Regions from separate parts of the Thauera sp. 27 genome, predicted to be linked through region 3. Evidence: predicted binding sites of a transcription regulator. Region 3 holds the regulator's gene; each other region holds the start of a gene.

Region 1 (7,180 bases), on a different contig from region 3:
TCCGCCGACAAGGCCATCGCTTACGTACGCGAGACCGGTCTGACGGTAGACTGGCTGCTCGAGACCCACGCCCACGCCGACCACCTGTCTGCCGCGCCTTACCTCAAGCAGCAGCTCGGCGGCAAGATCGGCATCGGCGCGCATATCCGCCAGGTGCAGGGCGTATTCAAGGACATCTTCAACGCCAAGGACATGAACACCTACGGCGCCGAGTTCGACCACCTGTTCGAGGACGGCGAGCGCTTCCGCATTGGTGAGCTGGACGTCGAGGTGATGCACACCCCTGGCCATACGCCGGCCTGCCTCACCTACATCGTCGGACCGGACGCCTTCGTCGGCGACACCCTGTTCATGCCCGACTACGGCACCGCGCGCTGCGACTTCCCCGGCGGAGATGCAGCCACGCTGTTCCGCTCGATCCGCAAGGTGCTCTCGCTGCCACCCGAGACGCGGCTGCACCTGTGCCACGACTATCCGCCCGACGACCGCGCCCCGGTGTGGGAAACAACGGTCGCAGAGCAGAGGGCGAAGAACATTCACGTCCATGACGGCGTGACCGAGGCCGACTTCGTCGCCATGCGCACCGCGCGCGACCGTACGCTGGCCATGCCGACGCTGCTCCTGCCGGCGATCCAGGTCAATGTGCGTGCGGGCAAGCTGCCACCAGCCGAGGACAACGGCGTGCATTACCTGAAGATACCGATCGATCTGCTTTAGGCACGCCATCCCATGCCCACGACGACGGCCGCCGCCCCCCGCACCCTGCTCGCGCGCTGGCACGACTACCGGCTCGGTGCACTCAGCGACGACCTGATCGCGGCAGTGATCGTCACCATCCTGCTGGTACCGCAGAGCCTGGCCTACGCCATGCTTGCCGGCCTGCCGCCGGTGGTCGGCGTGATGGCGAGCCTGCTGCCGATCGTCGCCTACGCCGCCTTCGGCTCCAGCAGCAGCCTCGCCGTGGGGCCGGTGGCGGTGCTGGCGATGATGACGGCGCAGGCGGTCGGCGGCGTCGCCGCCGCGCATCAGATCACGCCGCACCTGGCGGCACTGGTACTGGCGCTGGAGATGGCGGCGGTGTTTCTCATCGCCGCGCTGTTCCGCCTCGAGACGCTGGCGGCGCTGCTCGGCACGCCGGTGCTGCACGGCTTCATCACCGGTGCCGCGCTGGTGATCGCGATCGGCCAGCTCCCCGCACTGCTGGGGGTGCAGGCCGGCGGCAGCACGGTGCTCGCACTGTGGCAGTCGCTCGCGGACGCCAGTCATCCACTGCCCCATATGACCACCGCACTCATCGGCCTGCTGGCGCTGGCGATGCTGTGGGCCCTGCGCCGGCACGGCAGCCCCGTGCTGCAAGGCCTGGGTTTCAGGCCCCGGACCGCCCAGCTGCTGGCGCGTACCGCGCCCATCGTCGTGGTCGCGGCTTCGATCGCCTGGGTCGCCGGCTTCCCGCGGTTGAACGAGGGGGTCGCCCTGTCCGGCGCCGTCAGCCTTGGCGAGGGGCTGGTATTCCCGATGCCGTGGACGGCGCCGTTGCCGGTGTGGCGGGAGCTGCTTGCCCCTGCGGTGCTCCTGGGACTGGTGGCGTATGTCGAGAGCCTCGCCGTCGCCGAGGCCCTCGGCGCACGCCGCGGCGAGAAGGTGTCGCCCCGGCGCGAACTCTTCGGCCTGGCGGCGGCCAACGCCGCGGCCAGCGTGTCCGGCGGCATGCCGGTTACCGGCGGCTTCGCGCGCAGCATCGTCAACTTCGACGCCGGCGCGCGCACGCGCATGGCCGGCGTGTGGACCGCGCTCTTCCTCGCGCTGGCGATCGCGCTGCTGGGCGACGTGCTGCACTACCTGCCGCGCGCGGTGCTCGCGGCGACCATCGTCATTGCCGTGCTGTCGCTGGTGGATTTCGCGCCCTTCGTGCTGGCATGGCGCTACTCGCGCACCGAGTTCGCCCTGATGCTGATGGTGGCGGTGCTGACACTGACGGTGGGCGTGGAGGAGGCTTTGCTCGCCGGTGTGGTTGGCGCCATCGGCCTGCTGCTGCAGCGCACCGCCCGCCCCCACTGGACCGAGGTCGGGCGCCTGGCCGGCACCGACGTATTCCGCAACGTCAATCGCTTCGAGGTAGAGACGCTGCCCGAGGTCCTGTCGATCCGGGTCGATGAGAGTCTGGTGTTCACCAACTCACGCTGGATCTCCGAGACGCTGTCGTCTGCCCTGGCGCGCCGCCCGAACCTACGCCACGTGGTGCTGATGATGAGCGGGGTCAATGGCATCGACCTCACCGGCCTAGAGGTCCTGATGCAGCTAGATCGCGAACTGCGCGCCAAGGGCCTGCAGCTGCATTTCTCGGAACTGAAAGGTCCGGTGCGGGACCGCCTGGACCGGACCGGAGTGACAGCGTGGCTGTCGGGCCGCATCTTCATGACCCAGGCCGAAGCCTTCAACACCCTCGCCAGAAACTGTTGCAGCGCCCACTGACGCGGGCGCAATGCAGGCCTTGACGCAGCCACTGCGGCCTGCGTCCGCCTAGCTGGCGTCGCGCGCGTGATCGTGCGCCACTGCGGGCTTCTCCACGCCCCGCGAGCCGGCACAAGTGCTGACAGCGTTCCGTGACGCCGCGCTCTGGCGCACAACCTTCCATCGCTGCCACCTTGACACTTCAAGGGTGCACGAACTGCCACATCTGCAGACAGCAGCAGTGACAGCCCTCTCCCCTGAGCAAGGGCTCTACCCGCAAGTGCCTTGATTCAACTCAAATTCAGCCCATTCGGCGACGCTGGCACGGGACTTGATAAGCACCCCCTTATCAAAGGGAGTTCCGCATGAACCTGCCAGATCAAGGCCTGCTGCGCCATCTCGTCGTCGTCGTACTGATCAAGCTCGCGCTGATCACGGCGCTGTGGTGGGCCTTCATCCGCGACGCACGCGTATCGGTCGACAGCTCGACCATGGCCGCACAGGTTTCCCGCTCAACTCCGCCATCGCATCGACCACCTCCAGGAGAAACCCATGGTCAGTGAGCAACTCGTCGACCTGTCGCGGCTGCAGTTCGCAGCCACGGCGATGTACCACTTCCTCTTCGTGCCGCTCACGCTCGGCATGGTGTGGATGCTGGTCATCATGGAAAGCGTCTATGTCATGACCGGCAAGACGATCTACAAGGACATGACCCGCTTCTGGGGCAAGCTCTTCGGCATCAACTTCGCACTGGGCGTCACCACCGGCATCACGCTGGAGTTCCAGTTCGGCACCAACTGGGCCTACTACTCGCACTACGTGGGCGACATCTTCGGCGCACCGCTGGCAATCGAGGGACTGATGGCCTTCTTCCTCGAGTCGACCTTCATCGGCCTGTTCTTCTTCGGCTGGGACCGCCTGTCGCGCCAGCAGCACCTGCTGGTGACGATCCTGATGGCGGTGGGCACCAACCTGTCGGCGCTGTGGATCCTGATCGCCAACGGCTGGATGCAGAACCCGGTGGGTTCCGAGTTCAGTTACGAGACGATGCGCATGGAGCTCACCGACTTCTGGGCGGTGGTGTTCAACCCGGTGGCACAGGGCAAGTTCGTGCATACGGTGTCGGCGGGCTACGTGACCGGCGCCATGTTCGTGCTGTCGATCTCGGCCTGGTACCTGCTGCGCGGGCGCGACGTGGAGTTCGCCAAGCGCTCGTTCCGCATCGCGGCGGCCTTCGGCTTCGCCTCGATCTGCTCGGTGATCGTGCTCGGCGACGAATCCGGCTACGCCCTGGGCGAAGCGCAGCAGACCAAGCTCGCCGCGATGGAGGCGATGTGGGAGACCGAGCCCGCGCCGGCCAGCTTCAACGTCATCGCCGTGCCCAACGAAGCCGAGATGAAGAACGACTTCGCGATCCACATCCCCTGGGTGATGGGCCTGATCGGCACGCGCTCGCTCGACAAGGCGCTGCCCGGCCTCAACCAGATCTACGCCCTGAACCGCGAACGCGTGACGGTGGGCGTGGAGGCGGTGAAGCTGCTCGAGGCCTTGCGCAAGAGCCCGCAGGACGTGGCGCTGCGCGAGGCCTTCGACAAGGTCAAGGACGACCTTGGCTTCGGCCTGTTGCTGAAGAAGTACGTGGTGTCGATGGACGACGTCACCCCCGAGCTGATCGACCGCGCCGCACGCGACACCCTGCCCAAGGTGGCGCCGCTGTTCTGGACCTTCCGCATCATGGTGGCGTTGGGCTTCGCGATGCTGGCGCTGTTCGGCCTGGCGCTGTGGTACTCGATCAAGGGCGACTTCGCCCAGCGGCCGTGGCTGCTCAAGTGGGCGCTGTGGTTCCTGCCGATGCCGTGGCTGGCCTGCGAGATGGGCTGGTTCGTGGCCGAGTACGGCCGCCAGCCGTGGACCATCTACGGCGTGCTGCCCACCCACCTCTCGGTGTCCACGCTGACGGTGGAAAGCCTGTACGGCTCGCTCGCCGGCTTCGTCGGTTTCTACACCCTGCTGCTGATCGTCGAGATGGTTCTGATGATCAAGTTCGCCCGCCAGGGCCCCGGCAGCCTGGGTACCGGCCGCTACATGAACGAAACCCAGCACGCCCACGCCTGATCCCGGAGCGCACATCATGATCCTCGACTACCCGACCCTGAAACTCATCTGGTGGCTGCTGGTGGGCGTGCTGCTCGTCGGCTTCGCCATCATGGACGGCCACGACATGGGCGTGGGCACGCTGCTGCCCTTCGTCGGCCAGAACGACGAGGAGCGCCGCGTCATCATCAACACCGTCGGCCCGCACTGGGACGGCAACCAGGTGTGGTTCATCACCGGCGGCGGTGCCATCTTCGCCGCCTGGCCGATCGTCTATGCCACAGCCTTCTCGGGCTTCTACTGGGCGATGCTCGCGGTGCTGTGGGCGCTCTTCTTCCGCCCGGTGGGCTTCGACTACCGCAGCAAGATCCACAACGCCGCCTGGCGCAGCACCTGGGACTGGGGGCTCTTCATCGGCGGTGCAGTGCCGCCGCTGATCTTCGGCGTCGCCTTCGGCAACCTGCTGCAAGGCGTGCCCTTCCACTTCGACGACACCCTGGTATCCCACTACACCGGCAGTTTCTGGGGCCTGCTCAACCCCTTTGCGCTGCTCGCCGGCGTGGTGAGCACGGCGATGATCACCTTCCACGGCGCGATCTATCTTGCGCACCGTACCGAGGGCGACATCCAGCGCCGTTCGATAACCGCCGCGCTGGTTTTCGGCGTGCTGATGCTGGTGGGCTTCACCGCCGCCGGGCTATGGATCGCCAACGGCAGCTTCGGCTACGCCATCACCTCGGCGGTGGACACCGCGGCGCTGCCCAACCCACTCGCCAAGACAGTCGAACTGCAGCCCGGCGCCTGGCTGGCCAATTACGCCAAGGCGCCGCTGACGGTGCTGGTGCCGGCGCTGGGCTACGCCGGCGGCATTGCCGCGCTGTTGCTGGTCTGGAAGGGGCGCACCCTGGCCGCTTTCGTTGCTTCGTCGTTCGCCATCGTGGGCGTGATCGGCACCGCTGGCGTATCCATGTTCCCCTTCGTGATGCCCTCCTCGACCGTGCCGGGCGCCAGCCTCACCGTGTGGGATGCGGTCTCAAGCCAACGCACGCTGGGCATCATGTTCTGGGCCACGCTGATCTTCATGCCGATCATCGTTGCCTACACCAGCTGGGCCTACAGCGTGATGGCAGGCAAAGTCACCGCAGCCTACATCCGCGAGAACGAGCACTCCGCATACTGAGCGCGCACACGAAACAAGGAGAACGACATGTGGTATTTCGCCTGGGTCCTGGGCATCGGCTTCGCCGTGCTGCTGGCCATCCTCAACGCCCTGTGGGGCGAAAATGAACAGGCGCGCGAAGAGGCACGCGCCGACGCGCTGCGACAGCCCCGTCTCGACGCCGATCCGGTTCACCCGAACGGCAGCGGCGCACACTGAAGGCGGCAAGGAGGCAACGATGAACACGAAGGTCGCCCCCCACCCGCCCGCCGCGCCGACCGGCGGGATCAGCCTGCTGCCGCTGCTGACAGCCATCGCGATCATGCTCGGCATCACCGCCTGGCCCGCCGCCCTCTCCGGTCCGCAGGGCGGCGCGGACCACTGGGCCGCTATGGCACTGTTCTGGGCCATGAGCGCGGGCTTCGTGCGTGGCGTCGGCTTCGTACCACGACACCTGGCCTGGCGCCTGATGTTCTCGGGTACCGCCTGTCTGCTCGGCATCGCCCTGGCCGTCGTACGCCTGGCGTCCTTGCACGGCAGTCCTGTGTAACCTCGGTGACATAGCGCTGATCACGCCGCCTTTCTGCGCGAGAGCGGCTTTGCCAACGCACGCCACGTCATCAACGGTTTCCAGGGCGAAGTGATCAAGGAAGGGACACAGGCCGGATTCCGCCAAAAGAACGGCTGGCAGAACAGCGGCCTACCGTGGTCGCCCAAGATGAACGCTGACAAGGTCCATCGCCTCGACCTGCGCCGCGTAAACGCAAAAAAGCCCCTCGAAACAAGGGGCTTCAGTGCTCTGGCGGAGACGGAGGGATTCGAACCCTCGATGCGAGTTTTAGCCCGCATGCTCCCTTAGCAGGGGAGTGCCTTCGACCTCTCGGCCACGTCTCCATCAGGAAGGCGCGATCATAGCGAGTTCGGGGCTATCGGTCAAACACGTTCACGCGCCTTTTTCATGCATCGCACCATTGGCCGAATCGAGCCGCCACCCCCCGAAGGAAGGTCAGCACACGACGGCGTCAAGCTGAACTATTAGTGCCATTGTCGTATCCAATTTGACGTGAAAGTGCCTCGTCACTACCGTCGAAGGCGTCCGGACAGGAATTTGCCGGAGGACGCCGGCAGACAGAGCACATCAGGCAAAAAATCACAGATTTCAACTAAAACAACAAAAACCACATTGTATGAGGAAAGGATAGTGATCTATACTTCATACACCCTATGACTTAGGTCATAGGAAACCCATTCACCCCATGCCAGAGTCGACCCCGTTGCCGTGTCCACCTTGGTCAAGAGAAAAAGGAATACCGTAATGAAAGTCACCGAAAAAATCGATGTTCGCGAAATTCGCCGAAAGCTCGGCCTGAACCAGTCGCAGTTCTGGTCCAAGATCGGCGTGACCCAGAGTGGCGGGTCGCGTTACGAAAGCGGGCGCAACATCCCTCGCCCCGTGCAGGCGCTGCTGCGCCTGGT
Region 2 (7,180 bases), on a different contig from region 3:
GAAGACATAGACAAGCTGGAAGCCCATGCGCGCGTGCGCCGCGGCATCGCCCTGGTGCCCGAGGGGAGAGGGCTGTTCGCGCGCCTGACGGTGGCCGAGAACCTGCGCCTGGGCGCCTATGCGCGTAACGATCGCCACGGCATCGAGGCCGACCTCGACAAGGTCTTCACCATGCTGCCGCGGATTCACGAGCGCCTGCACCAGACCGCCGGCACACTCTCCGGCGGCGAGCAGCAGATGCTCGCCATCGCCCGTGCACTCATGTCGCGCCCGCGCCTGCTGCTGCTCGACGAGCCTTCAATGGGGCTGGCGCCACGCATCGTCGACACCGTGTTCGAGGTGCTGGACTCGGTGTCGACAGCCGGACTGGGGATCCTGCTCGTCGAGCAGAATGCCCGCCTCGCGCTCGAATTCGCCGCGCAGGGGCACGTGATGGAGAACGGCCGCATCGTCCTCAGCGGGCGCAGCCCGTCCCTGCTCGAGGACACGCGCGTACGTCGCGCCTACCTCGGCGGCGACTAGTGCAGGACGTGGATGCGCCGCGACCCGCATCCGTTGTTCAGAATATAATCCTTCACCCACGGAGCCGGAGCCCTGCACATGCAACACATCACGCCGAAGGAAGCCCATGCGCTGCTGCAGTCCAGGCCGGACGCACTGCTCATCGACGTCCGCAGCGAGATCGAATACCTCTTCGTCGGCCATCCGGTGGGCGCCATCCATGTGTCGTGGAACGACGGCCCGGACTGGGAGGTGAATCCGAACTTCGTGGGCGAGGTCAAGAAACTCGCCGGCAACGGCGGCCACCGCCCGATCCTGCTCATCTGCCGCTCCGGCAATCGCTCAGAAGTCGCGGGCGAGGCGCTCGAACAGGCGGGCTTCACCACCGTCTACAACGTCAGCCATGGCTTCGAAGGCGAACTCGACGCCAACCACCACCGCAACTCGGTCAATGGCTGGCGCTTCGATGGCCTGCCCTGGGCGCAGTGCTGAGCGCACGGCCCGCACTCACGGCGTCGCCTGGCGCCTCCGCCACATCCACAGCAGCCAGCACGACACACCGAGCCCCACGAACAGCGCCATGCCTGTGGCAAGACTGAGCGTACTCGTCCACAGCAATGGCGCCACCACGCCCGCCAGCAGCGCATTGATGCCGATCTGCATGAAGCTCTGGCAGCTCGACGCCATGCCGCGACGCGCCGGAAACAGATCCAGGGCGAGGATGTTCAGTGTCGGCGTGGCAATCGACATGCCGCAGCAATAGAGGCCGACCGCAAGCACGATCCAACGCTCCGCCCCAGGCAAGCCCGCGGACACGAGCAGGTTTGCCAGCACGGCCACGAACATGAGGGCAAACCCCGCCCCAACGGTGCGCCCCGGCCGCCAGACCCCGGCCATGCGCTCCGAGAGCAGCGAGCCGAGCATCATCCCGCCCACTGCGGGGCCGAACAGCCAGATGAACCCCGTCGTACCCAGGCCAAGGTGCTCAAGGATGAACACGGGCGCGGACATGACGTAGAGGAAAAAGCCGCAGAAATTGAGTGCGGCAGTCAAGCCGAGCAGCACGAAGGCCGGGCTGCCGAAGACCGCCCGGTAGCCGCGCAACAGTTGCGCCGGGTGCAGCGACTGGCGCTCCGCCACCGGCAAGGTCTCGGGCAGCAGGCGCCAGGTCGCCAGCGTGAGCGCGATACCGAACACGGCCAGGAAGATGAAGATCGAGCGCCAGCCGGCGAGCGCAAGGAGGGCAGCGCCCACCAAAGGCGCGATCGCCGGCGCAAGGGCGAAGATGAGCATCACCCTCGCCATCAGACGTTGCGCCTGCGCCCCCTCATGAACATCGCGCACCACGGCACGGCCCACGACAACGCCAGCGCCGCCGCATACGCCCTGCAGGACGCGCCCCAGCCACAGCCACTCGATGCTGGGCGCGACGGCACACAGTATCGAGGCCAGGGCGAACACCGCGGTCAGCACGAGCAGCACATGCCGGCGCCCATAGCGGTCGGCCAGCGCACCGTGCCACAGCACCATGCCCGCCAGCCCCAGCATGTAGGCGCTCAGGGTCTGCTGAACCTGGATCGCTGTCGCCTCGAGATCGGCGCCGATCCGCGGAAAGGCAGGCAGGTAGGTGTCGATCGAAAATGGGCCGATCGCGGACAATGCCGCGAGCAGCCAGGGCAACCAGAGTGCGTTGGCAGGCATGGAAGGAGTCAGCCGGATGCGGGAAGGAGGCACACAGCCCGTGTGAGGCGGTGCGCGTACGGCATCCAGGTCGGTTCGGGAACAAGGACACCAGCTTAACCCAGTGCGGGGGCGGGCGCCCGCAATCAGCGCCCATCGACGCTGCGCCGGTACTGGATGGCCTCGGCCACCTGCGCGGATCCGGGCTGAGCCAGGCCAGCCAGGTCGGCGAGCGTGCGCGCGACGCGCAGGATGCGGTGATAGGCACGTGCGGACAGGTTGAGGCGGCTCATTGCCTGCTTGAGCAGGCTCGCCCCGGCGGCGTCCGGTGTGCACCAGCGCTCCACCTGCCCCGGTTCGAGGCGGGCATTGACCGTGCCCTGGCGTTCGAACTGACGCGAGCGCGCCGTCGCCACGCGTGCGCGCACCGCGGCCGAATCCTCCCCCGGGCTGGCGCTGGCAAGCTCATCGTGCGCGATCGCAGGCACTTCAACGCTGAGGTCGATGCGGTCGAGCAGCGGGCCGGAGATGCGCGCGCGATAGCGCGCCACCTGCTCAGGCGTACACACGCAGGCGCGATGCGGATGGCCGGCATAGCCGCAGGGGCACGGATTCATCGCGGCCACGAGCTGAAAGCGGGCCGGAAACTCAGCGCGCTTGCGCGCACGCGACACCGTCACCGTGCCGCTCTCGAGCGGCTCGCGCAAAGCCTCGAGCACACGGCGATCGAACTCCGGCAGCTCATCGAGGAAGAGCACGCCGTGGTTTGCCAGCGAGATCTCGCCTGGCCGCGGCATCGCCCCACCGCCAACGAGCGCGGCAGCCGATGCGGTGTGGTGGGGCGCCCTGAAGGGCCGCTGGCGCCAGCGCGCGGGATCGAAGCTCCCTTCGAGCGAGAACAGCGCGGCGCTCTCGACCGCCTCCGCCTCGGTCATCACCGGCAACAGCCCCGGCAGACGCTGAGCGAGCATCGACTTGCCCGTGCCGGGCGGGCCGAAAAGCAGGATCGAGTGCGCACCTGCTGCTGCCACCTCAAGCGCGCGACGCGCCTGCAACTGACCACGCACGTCGGCGAGGTCGGGCATGCCGTCGCGTAACGCTGTCTCGGGAGGCCGTGATGCCGCACGCTGCAGCACGGTATGGCCATTGAGGTGAGCGCACACCTCAAGCAGGCTGGCAGCCCCCAGCACGAAGGCATCCTGGGCGAGCACGGCCTCGGCAGCATTGTCGGCCGGCAGCACCAGCTTACGGCGCGCACGTGCTGCGGCCAGCGCCACCGCCAGCACGCCACGCACCCCGCGCAGGCCGCCGGTCAGCGACAGCTCGCCACAGAACTCGATGCCGTCAAGGCTCCCATCAGCCACCTGACCGGACGCGGCCAGGATGCCAACGGCAATGGCGAGATCGAAGCGCCCGCCCTCCTTTGGCAGGTCGGCAGGCGCGAGATTGACGGTGATCCGGCGTTGTGGGAATTCGAACTGCGAGGTCTGGATCGCGGCGCGCACACGATCACGCGCCTCGCGCACCTCGGTATCGGGCAGACCGACGAGGTTGAATGCCGGCAGGCCGTTGGCCAGGTGCACCTCGACCATGACCTCGTGGGCTTCGAGGCCGTCGAGCGCTCGACTGCGCACCAGCGCAAGGGACATGCGGTTCTCCGGACTGGACGGAGCGCCAGTCTAGCGGAGAAGCAAAAAATGACAAAAAACTATTCCAGACAGATCGATCCGGAGTGTGGTCAAACGCTGCGGTCAGCCTCTGCGGCAAGCAGACGCTCGAGCTCTGCCACCCGCTGTTCAAGTTCGGCGAGCTTCTGGCGGCTGTGGGCGAGCATCTCGCGCTGCACCTCGAACTCCTCCCGCGTCACCAGTTCCAGCTTGCCGAACGCGCTGCCGATGAGCGCCTTGGCGTTCTTCTCGATGTCGCGAACCGGGCTGTTGGCGGCGAGCTCGGAGAGCTTGGCGCCGATTTCGTCAAGGATGCGGGGAGTGCTCATGGTGGCCTGCCTGAAACGTGAGGAATGGCGCGAAGTCTAGCACGCCGCCCGCGATGCACCAGAAGCTGGCAGTCACGACCCGGCTCGACGCACCAAGTCGGTGCATACCGAGCCATTCTCGTGCATGAATCCGTGCGGCAGCGCAGCAGAACAACGGCTGCGCCCCCCCAATCATCCTGATAACTTCATATTTAACAATCACTTCAATTTGCTGGCACACGCCGTGCTTTGGGATCAGCGTCAAAACCCGAAACCCGCTCAGGAGTTCATCATGCGCAAGTCCCTTCTCACCACCGCCCTTCTTGCCGCACTGCCCTTCGCAGGCGTCGCCCATGCCGGCGACGGCCCCATCAGCGCCAACCTGACCATCACCACGGACTACGTCTTCCGCGGCATCACCCAGTCGCAGGGCAAGCCTGCACTGCAGGGCGGCTTCGACTACGCGCACGAGAGCGGGCTCTACATCGGCACCTGGGGCTCGAACGTCGGTTGGGTCGACGACATCGCCAAGACCAACAACAGCCTCGAGCTCGACCTCTACGTCGGCTATGCGGGCGAAGCAGGCCCCTTGTCTTACGACGTCGGCGTGATCCAGTACTACTACCCGGGCGACAAGATCGCCGGCACGCCGTCGCCGGACTCGACCGAGGTCTACCTGTCGCTGGGCTGGCAGTTCCTCGAGCTGAAGTACTCGCACGCCGTCTCCAAGCACCTGTTCGGGTGGACGGGCACGAATGGCGAGAAGACCCGCAACAGCAACTATCTGGAGCTCAACGCCGAGTACGAGGTCGCCCCGACCTGGACCTTGTCGGCGCACGTCGGCCACCAGCGCATCCGCAAGAACAGCGATGCGACCTATACCGACTGGGGCCTGGGCATCAGCAAGGACGTCGGCTTCGGCACCGTTGCATTCAGCTATTCGGACTCCGACGCCAATGGCAGCTGCGCACTTGGTCAGCCCTACTGCTTCGGCAGCAATGGCAAGAACGCGGCCGGCGACCGCTACGTGCTGTCCTTCACGAAGGAATTCTGATCCCTCGCGGCCCGGACACCCGCTTCCGGGCCGTTTGCGAGAACCATGACAGAGGCAAGCCCCATGAAACTCATCGCTGCCATCATCAAGCCGTTCAAGCTCGACGAAGTGCGCGAAGCACTCTCGGCCATCGGCGTGCAAGGCATCACGGTCACCGAGGTCAAGGGCTTCGGCCGCCAGAAGGGCCACACCGAGCTCTACCGTGGCGCCGAGTACGTCGTCGACTTCCTGCCCAAGGTCAAGGTCGAGGTCGCGGTTACCGACGACATCCTCGACCAGGTGCTGGAAGCCATCGAGAAGTCCGCCGCCACCGGCAAGATCGGCGACGGCAAGATCTTCGTCTTCGATCTCGAACAGGCCATTCGCATCCGCACCGGCGAGTCCGGCACAGATGCGCTCTAAGGGAGAACATGCAATGAAGCGAATCCTGACCCCCCTGCTGGTGGCCACGACCGCCAGCCTTGCCGGCCCCGCGGTGGCCAGCGAATCAGAGGTACTCAAGCACGTCTTCGAGCTGCAGTACGCCATGGACACCTTCTACTTCCTGGTGTGCGGCGCCCTCGTGATGTGGATGGCAGCGGGTTTTTCGATGCTCGAGGCCGGCCTGGTGCGCTCGAAGAACACCGTCGAGATCCTCACCAAGAACGTCGCCCTGTTCGCCATCTCCTGCATCATGTACCTGATCTGCGGCTACGCGATCATGTATGGCGGCGGCATCTTCCTGTCAGGTATCGACGGCGGTGACAAGCTCGTCGATGAAGCCTTCCAGGCCTTCGCAGAACGCGAGGACGGCTTCGGCGGCGACTCGATCTACTCCGGCGCGTCCGACTTCTTCTTCCAGGTCGTGTTCGTCGCCACCGCGATGTCGATCGTCTCCGGCGCCGTTGCCGAACGCATGAAGCTGTGGGCCTTCCTGGCCTTCGCGATCGTCATGACCGGCTTCATCTACCCGATGGAAGGCTCCTGGACCTGGGGCGAGAATGACGTCCTCGGCCTGTACAACCTGGGCGACCTCGGCTTCTCGGACTTCGCCGGCTCGGGCATCGTGCATATGGCCGGTGCGGCTGCCGCGCTCGCCGGTGTGATGCTGCTCGGCGCCCGCAAGGGCAAGTACGGCCCCAACGGCGAGGTACGCGCCATCCCCGGCGCCAACCTGCCGCTGGCCACGCTCGGCACCTTCATCCTGTGGATGGGCTGGTTCGGCTTCAACGGCGGTTCGGTGCTGAAGCTGGGCGACATCGCCAACGCCAACTCGGTGGCCATGGTGTTCCTCAACACCAACACTGCCGCAGCCGGTGGTGCGGTAGCCGCACTGATCGTCTCCAAGCTGATGTTCGGCAAGGGTGACTTGACCATGCTGCTCAACGGCGCGCTCGCCGGCCTGGTGGTGATCACCGCCGAGCCTTCGACCCCGACCCCGCTGGTGGCAACCCTGTTCGGCGCCGCAGGCGGCGTGCTGGTGGTGCTGTCGATCACCTTCCTCGACAAGCTCAAGATCGACGACCCCGTCGGTGCCATCTCGGTGCACGGCAGCTGCGGCCTGCTCGGTCTGCTGCTGGTGCCGGTCACCAACGGCGATGTCAGCTTCATCGGCCAGATCGTCGGTGCCCTGACCATCTTCGTGTGGGTCTTCGTGTGCAGCCTGATCGTGTGGAGCGTGCTCAAGGCGGTGATGGGTATTCGCGTCACGGCCGAGGAAGAGTACGAAGGCACCGACCTCACCGAGTGCGGTCAGGAAGCCTACCCCGAGTTCGTGACGAAGTAAGCATCAGCCAGCAAGCCTCACCCGGCAGGCGTCGCCTGCCGGCTCGCAAACCGCAGGGCGGGGCGCTACGGCGCCCCGCCCGCGCACCGGAGAAGACCATGAAGTTCATCACCGCGATCATCAAGCCCTTCAAGCTCGACGAAGTCCGCGAAGCACTGTCGGCCATCGGCGTGCAGGGCATCACCGTCACCGAGGTCAAGGGTTT
Region 3 (7,180 bases):
CCGCTGAAGTCGCGCAGGAAGGGGGCGAGCTGAATGTCCTCGAGACGCTCATCGAGCGTGAGCCGAAGCGGGCTGCGGCGCGCATCGATGCCGACCTTGCCGCTGTAGCGTCCGCCGTAGAGCGAGGCCGACAGTGGGGCGAGCCTGAGCTGTCCGTCCTCGGCCTGCAGGACGAGGTCGACCTCGCTCAGCTGCAGGCCGTGCGCGCGCAGGCGGCCGACACGCAGGCGACCGTCGGCAGCGAGCGTGACGAGCGCGCTGGGGTTGCGCGCTGCCGCGGTTGCGGCGCCCGCCGGGGCGGGCGCGACCTGTGCGCCGGCGGGCAGGTAGGCGTCCAGGTCGAGGTTGTCGATGTCGAGATCGAACTGAATTGCGGGGCGCGTGGGCTCGGTGACGGCAACGCGGCCTTCGATCCGGGTGTCGTCGACGATGGCATGCAGCCGTTCGAACACGATCGAGTCGGCGTCTGCGCGCAGCGCCGCTTCGATCTGCCCCCGGGGCCGAATGCCGTCGCTACGGCCGAAGCGCACCGACAGGTCCGATAGCTCGACCACCTCGTCCTGGATGCTGATGCGGACACGCGAGTCGATTGCGATGTCCATGGTCGCGCTCATCCCGCTGCTGCCCAGCGTGAAGCTGGATTGCAGCGGGAAGGGTGCTCCCGGCCTGATCTCGCTTGCCTGAAGCTGGAGCTTGGTGAGTTGCAGCTGGGTGTTGTCGCGGAGATCGGTCCACGACACGCTCGCCCCCTGGATGTCGATGCCCCCAATCGCGAGTGCGAGTGCGCCGGCCGTCGTCGCGGTGTCGCCCCGGGGCGCTGCGGCTGGCGCGCTCCCCGCAGTGTCCGCGTCCGCCGTCGACCAGTTCGTACGCCCGTCGGCCGCACGCACCAACTTGAGGGCGAGGCCGTCGATGGCGATGCGGTCGATGTCGAGTTCGCCGCGCAGCAGCGGCAACAGGCGTGCGCGGGCCTGCAGCCTGGCAATGCGGGCAAAGGGGGCGTCGCCGAAACCTGGCGCATCGGCAAGGACGGCATCCCTTGCCTCGATGCCCAGCCATGGATAGAACGAGAGATTCAGGGTGCCATCGATCTGCAGCGACCGACCGGTGTGGCGCATGAACTCGGCGGCGATGCGCTCGCGGTGGTCGTTGGCGTCGAAGCGCAGTGCGATCCAGGCGGCAAGTGCAGCGACGAGCGCGATGAGGATGCCGATCGTGATCAGCAGATAGCGTATCGGCGTTCTCATCGCGCCGCCTGCATCAGTCTTCCGGCGGCGTCATCGCCCGCGTCTGGCGTTCGATGAAGTCCTGGGTCGAATCGATGCCACGCAATTGCAGGATGGTCGAGCGCACCGCCGCCTCGAGCAGAACGGCCAGGTTACGGCCAGCCGCAACCGGCAGCACGACGCGTGCAATTGCAACGCCCAGGATGTCCTGGACCTCTTGCTGCAAGGGCAGGCGGCTGGGATCGCCGGGGCCCGGCTGGCGGCGCTCGAGGTGGCAGATCAGGCGCAGGCGCATCTTCCGGCGGCACGCCGTTTCACCGAAGATGGTGCGGATGTTGAGAATGCCCAGGCCGCGCACTTCGATGAAGTCCTGCAGCATCTCGGGGCTGCGCCCCTCGAGTACGGTGGGAGCGATGCGCGACAGTTCGACGACGTCATCGGCCACCAGGCCGTGACCGCGGGAAATGAGCTCCAGCGCGAGCTCCGATTTGCCTGCACCCGAGTCGCCGGTGATCAGTACGCCCAGTCCGAGCACATCCATGAACACGCCGTGCAGCGAGGTCTTCTCCGCCAGCTCGCGCGACAGGTAGAGCCGCAACTGGTCGATCACGCTTGCCGATGGGTGGGCTGCGCTGAACAGTGCGACGTCGTGTGCCACGCAAACCCCATGCACGATATTGGGAACTTCGCAGCCGTCGGCGACGATCAGGGCTGGCGGGTGCGCGGAGCAGATCTCGTTGAGGTGGTGAGCAACCTTGTCGTTTGACTGGCGGCGCGCCCATTCGAGCTCCGCAGCGCCCATGACCTGCAGCCGTGTGGGGTGGATGAGGTTGAGGTGGCCGACGAGATCGGCCGGCCACATGCGGTCTTCGGCGACCGCGAGGCTCGCGCCGAGGTTGCCGCTGATGTGGTTCAGCTGCAGGTTGTCGCGATGCGCCTCATACAGCCGCGCGACGCTGGTCTGCCGCATCGGCGCCCCAGTTCATGAACATCTGGTGGATATGGTCTGCATCCGGCGCGGCTTGCAGCGCTTCGCGGAAGCCGCGGTCGCTGAACATCTGAGCCAGCTCGGAGAGCAGTTGCAGGTGGGTCTCGTTGGCTTGCTCGGGGACCAGCAGCACGAACAACATGTTCACCGGGCGGCCATCGGGCGAGTCGAACTGCACCGGGCTCGCAAGGCGCAGGAACGCACCTGCCGCCTCCTTGAGACCCTTGATGCGCCCGTGCGGAATCGCAATGCCCTGGCCGAGGCCAGTGGAGCCGAGGCGCTCTCTCGCGAACAGGCTATCGAACACGGTGCTGCGCCCGATGCCCTGATTGTTTTCGAACAGCAGGCCCGCCTGCTCGAAGACGCGCTTCTTGCTGCTCGCGTCGAGGTCGACCACCACATTGGACAGTGGCAGGAGTTGGGATATCAGGCTCATTCGCTGGAGGGTTCGCGCAATATCGCAGGCATTCCGGTCGCAGGGTGCGACCGGCCGTCCCGGGGCATGCTGGCGCCGCGTCTTGGAAACGGGCGCATTATAACCATACCCCGGACGTGGGGCTGAAACGAAAGCGTCAGGCTTCGGGGGCCTGGTGCTTGATCGTCTCGTGGTTGTGGTCGGCCAGTTTCTGCTTGTACTTCTGCACCTGGCGGTCGAGCTTGTCGGTCATCGCGTCGATGGCCGCGTACAGGTCGGCATCATCGCTTTCGACGAAGATGTCCTTGCCGCGCACGTGCAGGGTGACCTCGGCCTTCTGCTTGAGCTTCTCGACCGAGAGGATCACCGCGACACTGGTGACGTTGTCGAAGTGACGGATGACGCGATCAAGCTTGGAGGTGACGTAGTCGCGAATGGCCGGAGTGACTTCGACGTGGCGCCCGGTGATGTTGAGATTCATGTTGACTCCTGTTTTTGTCAGATGGATTTGCGCAGGCTGACCGGCGGGATATTGAGGGATTCGCGATACTTGGCGATCGTGCGCCGTGCGACCACGATACCCTGCTGGCCAAGGACTTCGGCAATCTTGGCGTCGGACAGCGGTTTCTTGCTGTCCTCGGCGTCGACCAGTTGGCGAATCAGCGCGCGAATCGCCGTGGACGAGGCCGCTCCACCGGTGTCGGTGGCGACGTGACTACCGAAGAAATACTTGAGTTCGAACACCCCGCGCGGACTCGCCATGTACTTCTGCGTGGTCACGCGCGACACGGTGGACTCGTGCAGCTCGAGTTGGTCCGCGATCTCCCGGAGGGTGAGTGGCCGCATTGCCACCTCCCCATGATCGAAGAACTGCCTCTGCTGGTCAACGATGGCCTGGGACACCCGGAGGATGGTGTCGAAGCGCTGCTGCACGTTCTTGATCAGCCAGCGTGCCTCCTGCAACTGTCCGCTCAGGCCGCCACCCTGGCCGCGGTTCTGCTGCAGCAGGCTGGCATACAGGCGGTTGATGCGCAGACGCGGCATTGCCTCCTGGTTCAGGCTGACCGTCCACCGCCCGCGCAGCTTGCGTACGACCACATCCGGCAGTACGTAGCGCGTCTCGGCGTTCGAGTAACGCGAGCCGGGGTGGGGGTCGAGGCTGCAGATCAGGGCATGGGCGGCGCGCAGGGCTTCGTCGTCGCAGCCGGTCAGCTTCTTGAGCTTGACGAAGTTGCGCTCGGCGAGCAGCTCGAGGTGCTTGTCGACGATCTCGAGCGCGAGCGTGCGCGTCGCCGAAGCCGGCAGGGTACGGAGCTGCAGCGACAGGCATTCGCTGGGGCTGCGCGCGCCGATGCCTGCGGGCTCGAGGTTCTGTACGTGGCGCAGCGCGATGTTCAGGTCATCGACATCGACGTCGGCGTCGTCCGGAAGCAGTTCGAGGAGCTCATCGAGCGGCTGGTGAAGGTAGCCGTCGTCATCCAAGGCTTCGATGATGAAGCGCACGAGGGCGCGGTCGCGGTCTGACAGCGGCGACAGCGACACCTGCTGGTCGAGATGTTCACGCAGGGAGACGCCAGCCGCCTGCAGTTCCTGGTAATCGACGTCGTCGTCGTCCTCGCTGCGGCTCGATGCGCCGCTGCCGACATTGGACCAGTCCATGCCTTCGTCGGCGCTGCCATGGTCGGCATGGTCGCCGGCCTCGCTGTCCGCAGCGCTGGCTGGCGCCTCGGGGGTGTTTGCCTGTTGCTGTCTGGCCTCGTGCTCGGGGGGGCTGCCCGGTGGTAGCGGTGGTACGAACTCGACACCGTCGCCGTCGCTGCGCTCGAGCATCGGGTTCTCGAGCAGGAAGCGCTCGATCTCCTGGTTCAGCTCGATGGTCGACAGCTGCAGCAGCTTGATCGACTGCTGCAGCTGCGGCGTCAGGGTAAGGTGCTGGGAGAGCTTGAGCTGGAGGCTTGGTTTCATCGCTGTCGACGCGCGCGCGGATTCACAGGCGGAAATGCTCGCCCAGGTAAACCTGGCGCACCCTTTCGTTGTCGATGATCTCGGCCGGTTCGCCGCTTGCCAGTACCCGGCCTTCGCTGATGATGTACGCACGATCGCAGATGCCGAGCGTCTCGCGCACGTTGTGGTCCGTGATCAGCACGCCGATGCCGCGCTCCTTGAGGAAGCGGATGATCTTCTGGATGTCGATGACCGCGATCGGGTCGACCCCTGCGAAGGGTTCGTCGAGGAGGATCAGGCGCGGGTCGGTTGCAAGTGCGCGCGCGATCTCGCAACGTCGGCGCTCGCCGCCGGAGAGTGAGACGGCGGTGTTGTCGCGCAGGTGGTTGATGCCAAGCTCGAGCAGCAGTTCGTCGAGCCGGGTCTTCACCTGGTGCGCCTCGAGCCCCTGGAGCTCGAGCACGGCACGGATGTTTTCGGCCACGGTGAGCTTGCGGAAGACGCTCATCTCCTGCGGCAGGTAGGACAGGCCCAGACGCGCACGGGCGTGGATCGGCAGGTGGGTGAGGTCGGTGCCGTCGAGGTTGATCTGGCCGCCGTCGGCACGGACCAAGCCTACGATCATGTAGAAACAGGTGGTCTTGCCGGCGCCGTTGGGGCCGAGCAGGCCGACGACCTCGCCCGAGCCGACCTCGAAGCCGACGTCGTGGACCACGGTGCGCGCCTTGTAGCGCTTTTGCAGGCTGGAGACCTTAAGCAGACTCATCGCGGGGTTCTTTCAGCAGCTTGCGGATCAGTTCGGGTGCAAAGCCGCGGGTTTGCAGGAAACGGGCCTGGCGCGCCCATTCGCGCGCATCCGCCGGGGCCGCCTGGAAGCGGCTGCGCAGCACTGCGCGGGCACGCTCCAGTTCCGATTCTACGCACTCCGTGGCGAGTGTTGCCTCGATCAGTTCACGGTCGATCCCGCGCCGCGTCAGCTCGCTGCGCAGGCGGCTGCCGCCGAAGCGGTTGGCACGGGTGCGCACGTAGGCTTCGGCGTAGCGGCTGTCGGACTGCAGGCCGAGCTCGCCCATGCGCTCGATCACTGCCTGCACCTCGTCGGCCTCGCCGTGGGCGGCCAGCTTGCGCGCCAGCTCCGCGCGCGAGTGGTCGCGGCGGGCAAGATGGCGAAGCGCGCGTTCGCGCAGGCTGGGGGCGCCCATGGTGTCCTGGCTAGGCTCAGCTTTCCGTGGCCGTTGCCGGTGCCGCTGGCGGCAGTTCGGGCAGGCCGACGGCGACGCGGACCTTGTTTTCGATTTCGCGCGCAAGCGTCGGATTCGCACGCAGGAATTCGCGTGAGTTGTCCTTGCCCTGGCCGATCTTGTCGCCCTGGTAGGCATACCAGGCGCCGGACTTGTCGACGATCTTGTGTGTCACGCCCAGATCGATGATCTCGCCCTCGCGCGAGATGCCTTCGCCGTAGAGGATGTCGAAGTGGGCTTCCTTGAAGGGGGGCGAGACCTTGTTCTTGACGACCTTGACTCGGGTTTCGGAGCCGACCACCTCGTCGCCCTTCTTGATCGTGCCGGTGCGGCGGATGTCCATGCGCACGGAGGCATAGAACTTGAGTGCATTGCCGCCCGTGGTGGTCTCCGGGCTACCGAACATGACGCCGATCTTCATGCGGATCTGGTTGATGAAGATCACCAGCGTGTTGGTGCGCTTGATGTTGGCGGTGAGCTTGCGTAGCGCTTGCGACATCAGGCGCGCCTGCAGGCCGGGGAGCTGGTCGCCCATCTCGCCCTCGATCTCGGCCTTGGGGGTGAGCGCGGCGACCGAGTCGACGACGACCACGTCCACGCCGCCGGAGCGCACCAGCATGTCGGCGATCTCGAGCGCCTGCTCGCCGGTGTCGGGCTGCGAGATGAGCAGGTCCTGGATATTGACGCCAAGCTTCTCCGCGTAGCCGACGTCGAGCGCGTGCTCGGCGTCAATGAAGGCTGCCGTGCCGCCCAGCTTCTGCATCTCGGCGATCACCTGCAGGGTCAGCGTGGTCTTGCCCGAGGATTCCGGGCCGTAGATCTCGACGACCCGGCCGCGCGGCAGACCACCGAGGCCGAGCGCGATGTCGAGGCCGAGCGAGCCGGTGGAGACGGTCTGGATGTCACGTTCGACGTTGCCGTCGCCCATGCGCATGATCGACCCTTTGCCGAACTGCTTTTCGATCTGGGAGAGCGCGGCGGCGAGGGCCTTGGCCTTGTTGTCGTCCATGGAGGTGCGTCCTGTGTGATTGGCGGATTATGGCACAAAGATTGCAGGCATGCGGACGGCCGCGCCTGGTGCCGCTAGTTTAAGACGTGTATGAAAATACAGCAAACGGCGGAGTTGCCGAAGCGGACGGGGCAGGCTCGCGTCAGTGCGCCAGTGCAAGTACGCCCTGCAGTGCGCGGATCACGGTCTGTCTGCGCACGGCGCTACGATCGCCGGCGAAATGCAGGGTCAGGGCGCTTTGCTCGCCGGCGCGCAAGGCCCAGCCGATGCACACCGTGCCCACGGGCTTGGCCGGGCTGCCGCCGCTGGGGCCGGCAATGCCGGATACGGCGACGGCGACCGTGGCGATGCTGCGAT
Region 4 (7,180 bases), on a different contig from region 3:
GGGGTTCATCTCGCCCAGGCCCTTGAAGCGGCCGATCTCGATCGCGTCGGGCCTGAAGCCTTCCTTCTCGAGGCGGTCGCGGATCGCGGTGAGTTCGCCCTCGTCGAGCGCGTAGAGCCGGCGCGGCGGGCGCTTCTTGCCCTGGGCCGGTACGTCGACGCGGTACAGCGGCGGTTGCGCCACGTACACATGGCCACGCTCGATCAGCTTTGGGAAGTGGCGGAAGAACAGTGTGAGCAGCAGGGTCTGGATGTGGGCACCGTCCACGTCGGCGTCAGACATGATGACGACCTTGCCGTAGCGCAGGCCGGAGAGGTCAACGTCGCTGTCGGCCTTGTGCGCATCCACGCCCAAGGCCACCGCGATGTCGTGGATTTCGGCGTTGGCGAACAGACGATCCGGGTCGATCTCCCAGGCGTTCTGCACCTTGCCGCGCAGCGGCAGGATGGCCTGGGTCTCCTTGTTGCGCGCCATCTTGGCCGAGCCGCCGGCGGAGTCGCCTTCGACCAGGAAGAGTTCATTGTCGGCGAGATCTTCGGACTCGCAGTCCGACAGCTTGCCGGGCAGCACGGCGACCCCCGAGGTTTTCTTCTTCTCGACCTTCTGCGCGCTCTTCTGGCGCGCCAGCGCCTGCTTGATCGAGAGTTCGGCGATGGCCTTGCCGGCCTCGACGTGGTTGTTGAGCCAGATCTCGAAGGGGTCGCGCAACTGGCTGGAGACGAGCTTGACCGCCTCGCGTGAGTTGAGCTTTTCCTTCACCTGGCCCTGGAACTGTGGGTCGAGCAGGCGCGCCGAGAGGACGAAGCTCATGCGCCCGCACACGTCCTCCTGCTGCAGCTTGACGCCGCGCGGCAGCAGGGTGTGGTGGTCGATGAAGGACTTCATGGCCTCGAACACGCCGGCGCGCAGGCCCGACTCATGGGTGCCACCATTCACCGTGGGGATCAGGTTGACGTAGGACTCGCTGGGCACGGCCGACTCGAACCAGGCCAGCGCCCAGGCTGCGCCTTCGCCGGGGGCGAAGCTGGCGTCGTCCTTGCCCGCGTACTTCTCGGCGGTGAAGATCGGCGCCACCGCCTCGATGTCGCCAGCGAGCTCCCTGAGGTAGCCGGCCAGGCCCTCGGGGTAGGACCAGGTCTTGGTCAGCACCGGGCCGCCGGCCTGCTCGATGTCGAGCCGCACCGCGACCCCCGACAGCAGCACGGCCTTGGAGCGCAGCAGGCGCTCGAGTTCGTTCATCGGCACGCGCGGCGACTCGAAATACTTGCCGTCCGGCCACACCCGCACCCGGGTGCCGGTCTGGCGACCGCATTCGCCCTCGATGCGTACCGGGCTGATCGTCTCGCCGCCGTCGGCAAAGTCGATGCGGTGGATCTTGCCGTCGCGCTTCACCTCGACTTCGATGCGGGTCGACAGCGCATTGGTCACCGACACGCCGACGCCGTGCAGGCCGCCCGAGAAGGCGTAGGCCGAGTTGCCCTCGCGCTTGTCGAACTTGCCGCCAGCGTGCAGCCGGGTGTAGGCCAGCACCACTACCGGCACCCCTTCTTCGGGATGAAGGCCGACCGGAATGCCGCGGCCGTCATCGGCGACGGTGATGGAGCCGTCGAGGTGCAGGGTGACCTGGATCCTTTTCGCAAAGCCGGCGAGCGCCTCGTCGGCGGCGTTGTCGATCACTTCCTGGATGATGTGCGCCGGGCTGTCGGTACGGGTGTACATGCCGGGGCGTTCGCGCACCGGCTCCAGCCCCTTCAGGACTCGGAAGGACGATTCGTCGTACTGCTTTGGAGTGTCTTGCTTGCCAGCCATGCTGCGCGCCCGTTCGGTGTCACGAAGGGCGCAAGGATAGCAGAGAGCGCGTGGCTGATGAGACTGCAGGACTGGATAAAGATTCAGGCACTACCGAGCATGCGGCCGCCGCCGGTAGGCTTGGAGAGGCCGTCGGCGTCGTACAGTTGCGGGTGGTTGGCGGCTGACAGCAGGATGGACAGGGCGGCCTGGTTGCCGGCCATGCGTTCGAGGATCAGCTTGCCGTTGAGCGCGTTGCGGTCGCGGGCCTGGCGGGCTGCGCTGACCAGTTCGTCCCAGCGCACCAGCACGCGCGGCAGGTTGCCGAAAAGCGTGCGCATGGCCGCGTCGGCGCTGGTCAGCGCGGCACCCCCCAGAAGGCGGCTGCGTTCATCGGTGAGCCGCTGCAGCTGTCGATAGCGCTCGTTCTTCTCGTTGGCGATGGCCAGCAGGGCGTCGGTGTCGCCTTTGATCAGCACGGCCTCCTCGCGGTCGAGCAGGGCGAGGAACTCACCCAGCTGGAGCAGTTCGGCCTCGACCAGGAGGGCGATGCGCTGGAGTTCTGCTGGCGGTTGGGCGGTAGTCTGCATGGGGTCGGGCCGGCGTGGGCAGGAAGTTCGCGTGCGCGAATCTTAACGCTCCTGGCTTAGCCGCGCGAACCCAGCATTTCCCTGACGCTGTCGAGGAGCCCGTCGGCAATCCGGCTGGCGTCGACCTTGAAGCGGCCCTCGGAGATGGCCTGGCGGATCTCGTCGACGCGCTGCATGTTGACCTCGGGCGTACCGGAGATCGTGCTTTCGGCCTTGCGCATGAGCGAGGCCATCGGCGAGATCTGGACGCTTTCGGCGCTGCTCTGTGCTTCGGTCTTCGCACGCGCAGCTGGCGCGCGGTTGTCCTGTGCGGGCGTGGGGACGTAGGCCTTGCCCGAGCTTTCGATCTTCATGATGGTTTCCAGGAACACTATGAGTCGAAAGGGTCTACGGCACCCCTTCGCTAAACTTTAGCGAATTATCCGCTATGTCGAAGCGTGTGCCCTCGCCGTATCAAAAACCCAGCATGACACCGCCGTCGGCACGCGCCACGCCGTGGACGATCTGTCCGCCAGGCAGGCGTACGCGGACGCGTTCTCCGGGCGCTGCGTCGTTGAGTGCCTGTCCTTCGCCGGAGACGGTGAAGCCTTCGCCCTGAGTGTACACCTGTACGGGGCGGCCGCGGCTGACCGCGTTGGCTTGCCGGAGCACGCTTGCGCGCAGCGGCATGCCTTCGGCTACCGCAAAGCGGGTGATGTGACCCACGGCCTGCTCCGGCGCCGAAAGGACGTTGTCTGGAAGGGCGCTCAGTTCACCCTCGCGGACTTCTACATCGACAGCGTCGAGGCGCTCCGATGAGCGCAAGGCCCGTGCAGCGACGAGGTAAGGGCCGAACACCTGCACCCGTGCCTGAACGTAGGCGGTCCACGGCATCGGCGCGTCGCAGCGGATACCCACGCTGATCGCACCCCACGGGCGCACCCCTGGCGGCAGGAAGGGGGCGATGCTGGCGCAGGCCGGCAGCCGGTTTGTCGGGTCGAAGCGGTTTACGCCGATACGGATGTCGCCGGGCATGCCCTGGACCTCGTGCTCCAGAAACGCCTGCACCGCGTGCTCGATCGGCTCCGAGGGCTGGTGGGCGGAGGCGGCCGTCGCCACGATCGTACTGGCGAGCAGGGCGCCGATGCAGCGGCTGGGGCCGCGTCCCGGCGTGCCCGGGCGGGCGCGAGGGAAAGAGGTCGCGGACGTGTTCATGGGTGGGATTGCAGCACGCTCAGAGGAACAGGGCAAGGCGGCAGCTTTTGCCGCGATGCGCGGGCAAGCGGCAAAGAAGGGCTGCTTTCCGCGGTCTTATCGCGAGAGTGGAGGCCCGCCATGCCTCGTAACATGGCTGGCATGAAAGCTGCGACCACGGGTTCATGGAAGCCCGCCATGCCGCATTCCCCCGTGCCGCGATGGTGCAGCCCGTTCCCGAGGCCATGCGATGAAGACCCTAGTCGACAACCAGTTCCGTTTCCACCAGACCGCGCTGAACCTGCAGGCGTACCGGCAGGAGTTGCTCGCCTCCAATATCGCCAACGCTGATACGCCGCACTTCAAGGCGCGCGACATCGACTTCAAGAGCGCCCTGCAAGGGGCGATGACTGCCGCGAGCAGCGGTGTCGCGCTCCAGACCACGCATGTCGGACACATCACGGGTGGTGCCTCCGCGAGCGCAGAGAACTACGCCAAGTACCGTACCGAGCTGCAGTCCTCGGTCGATGGCAACACGGTGAACATGGACATCGAGCGTGCCGCGTTTGCCGAGAATGCGCTGCGCTACGAGGCGAGCGTGACCTTCATCAACGGCATGCTGCGTTCGCTCAACACCGCGCTCACCGGTCAGTAAGGAGTCCAGCCATGAGCATGCTCAACGTCTTCCAGATCGCAGGTTCTGCGCTCAACGCGCAGTCGATGCGCCTCAACACCACGGCGTCCAACCTCGCCAACGCCGACAGCGTCACGACCGAGACCGGCGAACCCTATCGCGCCAAGCAGGTGGTGTTCGCCGCCCGTCCGGTCGCCGGACCCGGCGCGATCGGCGTCCAGGTCACGCAGATCGTCGACAGTGCAGCGCCGATGCGGCTCGTGTACGAGCCCAACAACCCGGCGGCAAACGCGGAGGGCTACGTCGAGATGCCCAACGTCAACGTCGCCGAGGAAATGGTGAACATGATTTCCGCGTCACGCTCGTACCAGAACAACGCCGAGATCATGAACACGGCACGGACCTTGCTCCAGAGGACACTGCAGATCGGACAGTAAGCCCGTCCGGCAAACGATGCCGCTAGCAGGAGCACACCATGACCACCGTCTCGAACAACCAGACTGCAAACAGCGTGCTGGCCAGCCTGGCCCGCAGCGAGCCCGTCCAGAAGCCCCAGGAAGACCAGCAGGGCCGCTTCCTCAAGCTGTTGACGACGCAGCTGAGGAACCAGGATCCGATGAACCCGATGGAGAACGCGGAGATGACCTCCCAGCTCGCGCAGATGAGCACGGTCGATGGCATCGAGCGGCTGAACAAGCTGGTGCAGTCCTTCTTCGATTCCCGGGCGTCGTCGGAGGGGCTCAATGCGGCGGCGCTGCTTGGTCGCGGGGTGCTGGTCGAAGGCCGCAGCCTGGCCCTCACCGAGGCCGGGGCCGTGGGCGGCTTCGAGATCGACGGCCCGGCCGACCGCGTCACGCTGACGGTGCGTGACAGCGCCGGGCTCGCGGTGAAGCAGATGGATTTCGACGCGGTTGCCGCTGGCAGTCACAATTTCGTCTGGGATGGCTCGGCCGATGACGGTTCGCGCGCTGCCGACGGCATCTACACCCTGTCGCTGTCGGCGACGCTGGGCAACGAGGCGGTCGGCGGGCGCACGCTGCAGTTCGGTCCGGTCACCAGCATCGTGCGCGGCAACAGCGGCACGGACCTCCAGGTAGGTGACCTTGGCGTGTTCAAGGTTGCGGACATCAAGCAGATCCTCTGATCCGGAGCAGCGACCATGGCATTTCAGCAGGGCCTCAGTGGCCTGAACTCCTCCTCCAAAGCGCTTGACGTCATCTCCAACAACGTCGCCAACGCCAGCACGGTGGGCTTCAAGAACTCCGGTACGGTGTTTGCCGACGCCTATGCGTCCTCGCTCACCGGTGCGGTGTCCAAGGTGCAGATCGGCATCGGCAGTGCGGTACAGGCGGTGCGGCAGACCTTCAACCAGGGCAACATCACCACCACCAGCAATCCGCTGGACATGGCGATCAACGGCAACGGCTTCTTCGAGGTCGAACTGCAGAACGGCGGCTATGCGCTGACGCGCAACGGCCAGTTCAACATCGACAAGCAGGGTTACATCATCACGGCGCTCGGTGACCGGCTGATGGGCTACCAGGTCGTGGACCCCATCTCGGGTGACGTGCGTGCTCCCGCCTCGGTCACCGCGGATTCGTTCCGCACGATGGTGATCCCGTCGACCGGCGTCGGTGCGGCTGCCACCTCGGAGGTGGGCCTGAGCCTGAACCTGAGTGCGGATGCGCCGACGATCCCCGACCCCGCCCCGCCGGCCCTGCCAGGGAGTGTTCCGCCGAACCCGAACGACGACAGCACCTACACCTATTCGACCGCGCTCAAGATCTTCGACTCGCTCGGCAAGGAGCACTCGCTATCGTTCTACTTCGTGCGCCGCACCGATGTCGTCGATGCCGCGACCGTGCCGCCGACCTACAGTGAGTGGGACCTGTACACCGTTGCCGACAACGACACGGCCTCGCTCACCTACAACTCGCGCCTTGGCTTCGATGGCCTTGGCCGCATCGCCAGCGTGACGCCCCAGGTGACGGCTCCTGGGGTCACGCCGCCCCTGAACGGCTCGGTGTTCAGCGCCACGCTCGGCAGCGATGCGATCGCGCCGAGCGTGATCGAACTGGCGATGAACTCGATCACCCAGTTCGGCGGCAAGTCGACCCCGCGTGAGCTTACCCAGAACGGCTCGGCTCCGGGCGAGATCGCCGGCCTGGCGATCAGCCGCAACGGCGTCATACAGGCGCGCTACACCAACGGCATCACCAAGGACATGGCGATCGTCAACCTGACGACCGTGCGCAACAACAACGGCTTGTCGCCCATCGGCAACAACTACTGGGTCGAAACCCCGGAGTCCGGCGGCTTTGCCCGCGGCGAGCCGGGCAACGGGCTCAATGGCGTGATCTCGGCCGGTCAGGTCGAGGAATCCAACGTCGATCTGACCCAGGAACTGGTGCAGATGATCATCCAGCAACGTAACTACCAGGCCAACGCGCAATCGATCCGCACCCAGGACCAGATCCTGCAGACGCTGGTGAATCTGCGCTGATGCCTGATCCGGCTGCCGGCCGACAGAACGAAGGGAGTCGAACATGGATCGCCTGATCTACACCGCGATGACCGGTGCCAAGGGCACGATGGACCAGCAGGCGGCGGTGTCCAACAACATCGCCAACGCGGCATCGACCGGTTTCCGCTCGCAGCTGCACAAGCTGAGAGCGGTCGAGATCCAGACCGAGGCCTTCCGCACGCGCTCGTTCGCGGTCGACGCCAGCATCGCCAACGACTTCGCTCCGGGGCCGATCCAATATACCGGACGGCCCTACGACGTTGCGCTTGAGGGCAAGGGCTGGCTGGCCGTTCAGCAGCCGGACGGCAGCGAGGCCTATACCCGCAATGGCAGTCTGGCGCTCAGCCCGGCAGGGGTGTTGCAGACGCGCGATGGCTTGCCCGTGATTGGCGACGGTGGCCCGGTGACGTTGCCGCCCGATACCGAGATCGTCATCGGCCGTGACGGCTCGATTTCGTCCATCAACCCCGA

The links. The regulator sigma-54, encoded in region 3, starts transcription at its own class of promoters, with help from an activator protein. The targets are predictions, from matches to a motif close to TGGCACGCTTNCTGCTNA.
Region 1: a site for sigma-54 is predicted at 2,772-2,789, ahead of cydP (cytochrome oxidase putative small subunit CydP). Genes of this name have one in related genera too.
Region 2: a site for sigma-54 is predicted at 4,390-4,407, ahead of B447_RS06685 (TorF family putative porin). Genes of this name have one in related genera too.
Region 4: a site for sigma-54 is predicted at 3,710-3,727, ahead of flgB (flagellar basal body rod protein FlgB). Genes of this name have one in related genera too.

The regions. Positions count from the first base shown of each region.
Region 1 covers NZ_AMXB01000002.1:109,954-117,133, forward strand. The annotation lists gene B447_RS01425 (MBL fold metallo-hydrolase) at 1-717, shown strand, start outside; gene B447_RS01430 (SulP family inorganic anion transporter) at 730-2,472, shown strand; gene cydP (cytochrome oxidase putative small subunit CydP) at 2,817-3,014, shown strand; gene B447_RS01440 (cytochrome ubiquinol oxidase subunit I) at 3,004-4,566, shown strand; gene cydB (cytochrome d ubiquinol oxidase subunit II) at 4,583-5,725, shown strand; gene cydX (cytochrome bd-I oxidase subunit CydX) at 5,753-5,923, shown strand; gene B447_RS01455 (cyd operon YbgE family protein) at 5,943-6,254, shown strand; tRNA gene B447_RS01460 (tRNA-Ser) at 6,505-6,598, opposite strand; gene B447_RS01465 (helix-turn-helix domain-containing protein) at 7,020-7,180, shown strand, end outside.
Region 2 covers NZ_AMXB01000009.1:71,590-78,769, forward strand. The annotation lists gene B447_RS06660 (ABC transporter ATP-binding protein) at 1-522, shown strand, start outside; gene B447_RS06665 (rhodanese-like domain-containing protein) at 601-993, shown strand; gene B447_RS06670 (multidrug effflux MFS transporter) at 1,009-2,202, opposite strand; gene B447_RS06675 (YifB family Mg chelatase-like AAA ATPase) at 2,328-3,830, opposite strand; gene B447_RS06680 (accessory factor UbiK family protein) at 3,920-4,177, opposite strand; gene B447_RS06685 (TorF family putative porin) at 4,449-5,210, shown strand; gene glnK (P-II family nitrogen regulator) at 5,274-5,612, shown strand; gene B447_RS06695 (ammonium transporter) at 5,626-6,975, shown strand; gene glnK (P-II family nitrogen regulator) at 7,074-7,180, shown strand, end outside.
Region 3 covers NZ_AMXB01000017.1:30,281-37,460, reverse strand. The annotation lists gene B447_RS11050 (AsmA family protein) at 1-1,247, opposite strand, end outside; gene hprK (HPr(Ser) kinase/phosphatase) at 1,261-2,196, opposite strand; gene ptsN (PTS IIA-like nitrogen regulatory protein PtsN) at 2,165-2,650, opposite strand; gene hpf (ribosome hibernation-promoting factor, HPF/YfiA family) at 2,787-3,110, opposite strand; gene B447_RS11030 (RNA polymerase factor sigma-54) at 3,128-4,594, opposite strand; gene lptB (LPS export ABC transporter ATP-binding protein) at 4,617-5,339, opposite strand; gene recX (recombination regulator RecX) at 5,326-5,775, opposite strand; gene recA (recombinase RecA) at 5,792-6,823, opposite strand; gene pncC (nicotinamide-nucleotide amidase) at 6,966-7,180, opposite strand, start outside.
Region 4 covers NZ_AMXB01000042.1:15,313-22,492, reverse strand. The annotation lists gene B447_RS18330 (DNA topoisomerase IV subunit B) at 1-1,809, opposite strand, end outside; gene B447_RS18325 (flagella synthesis protein FlgN) at 1,893-2,378, opposite strand; gene flgM (flagellar biosynthesis anti-sigma factor FlgM) at 2,435-2,731, opposite strand; gene flgA (flagellar basal body P-ring formation chaperone FlgA) at 2,832-3,572, opposite strand; gene flgB (flagellar basal body rod protein FlgB) at 3,802-4,206, shown strand; gene flgC (flagellar basal body rod protein FlgC) at 4,218-4,622, shown strand; gene B447_RS18300 (flagellar hook assembly protein FlgD) at 4,661-5,329, shown strand; gene flgE (flagellar hook protein FlgE) at 5,345-6,688, shown strand; gene flgF (flagellar basal-body rod protein FlgF) at 6,732-7,180, shown strand, end outside.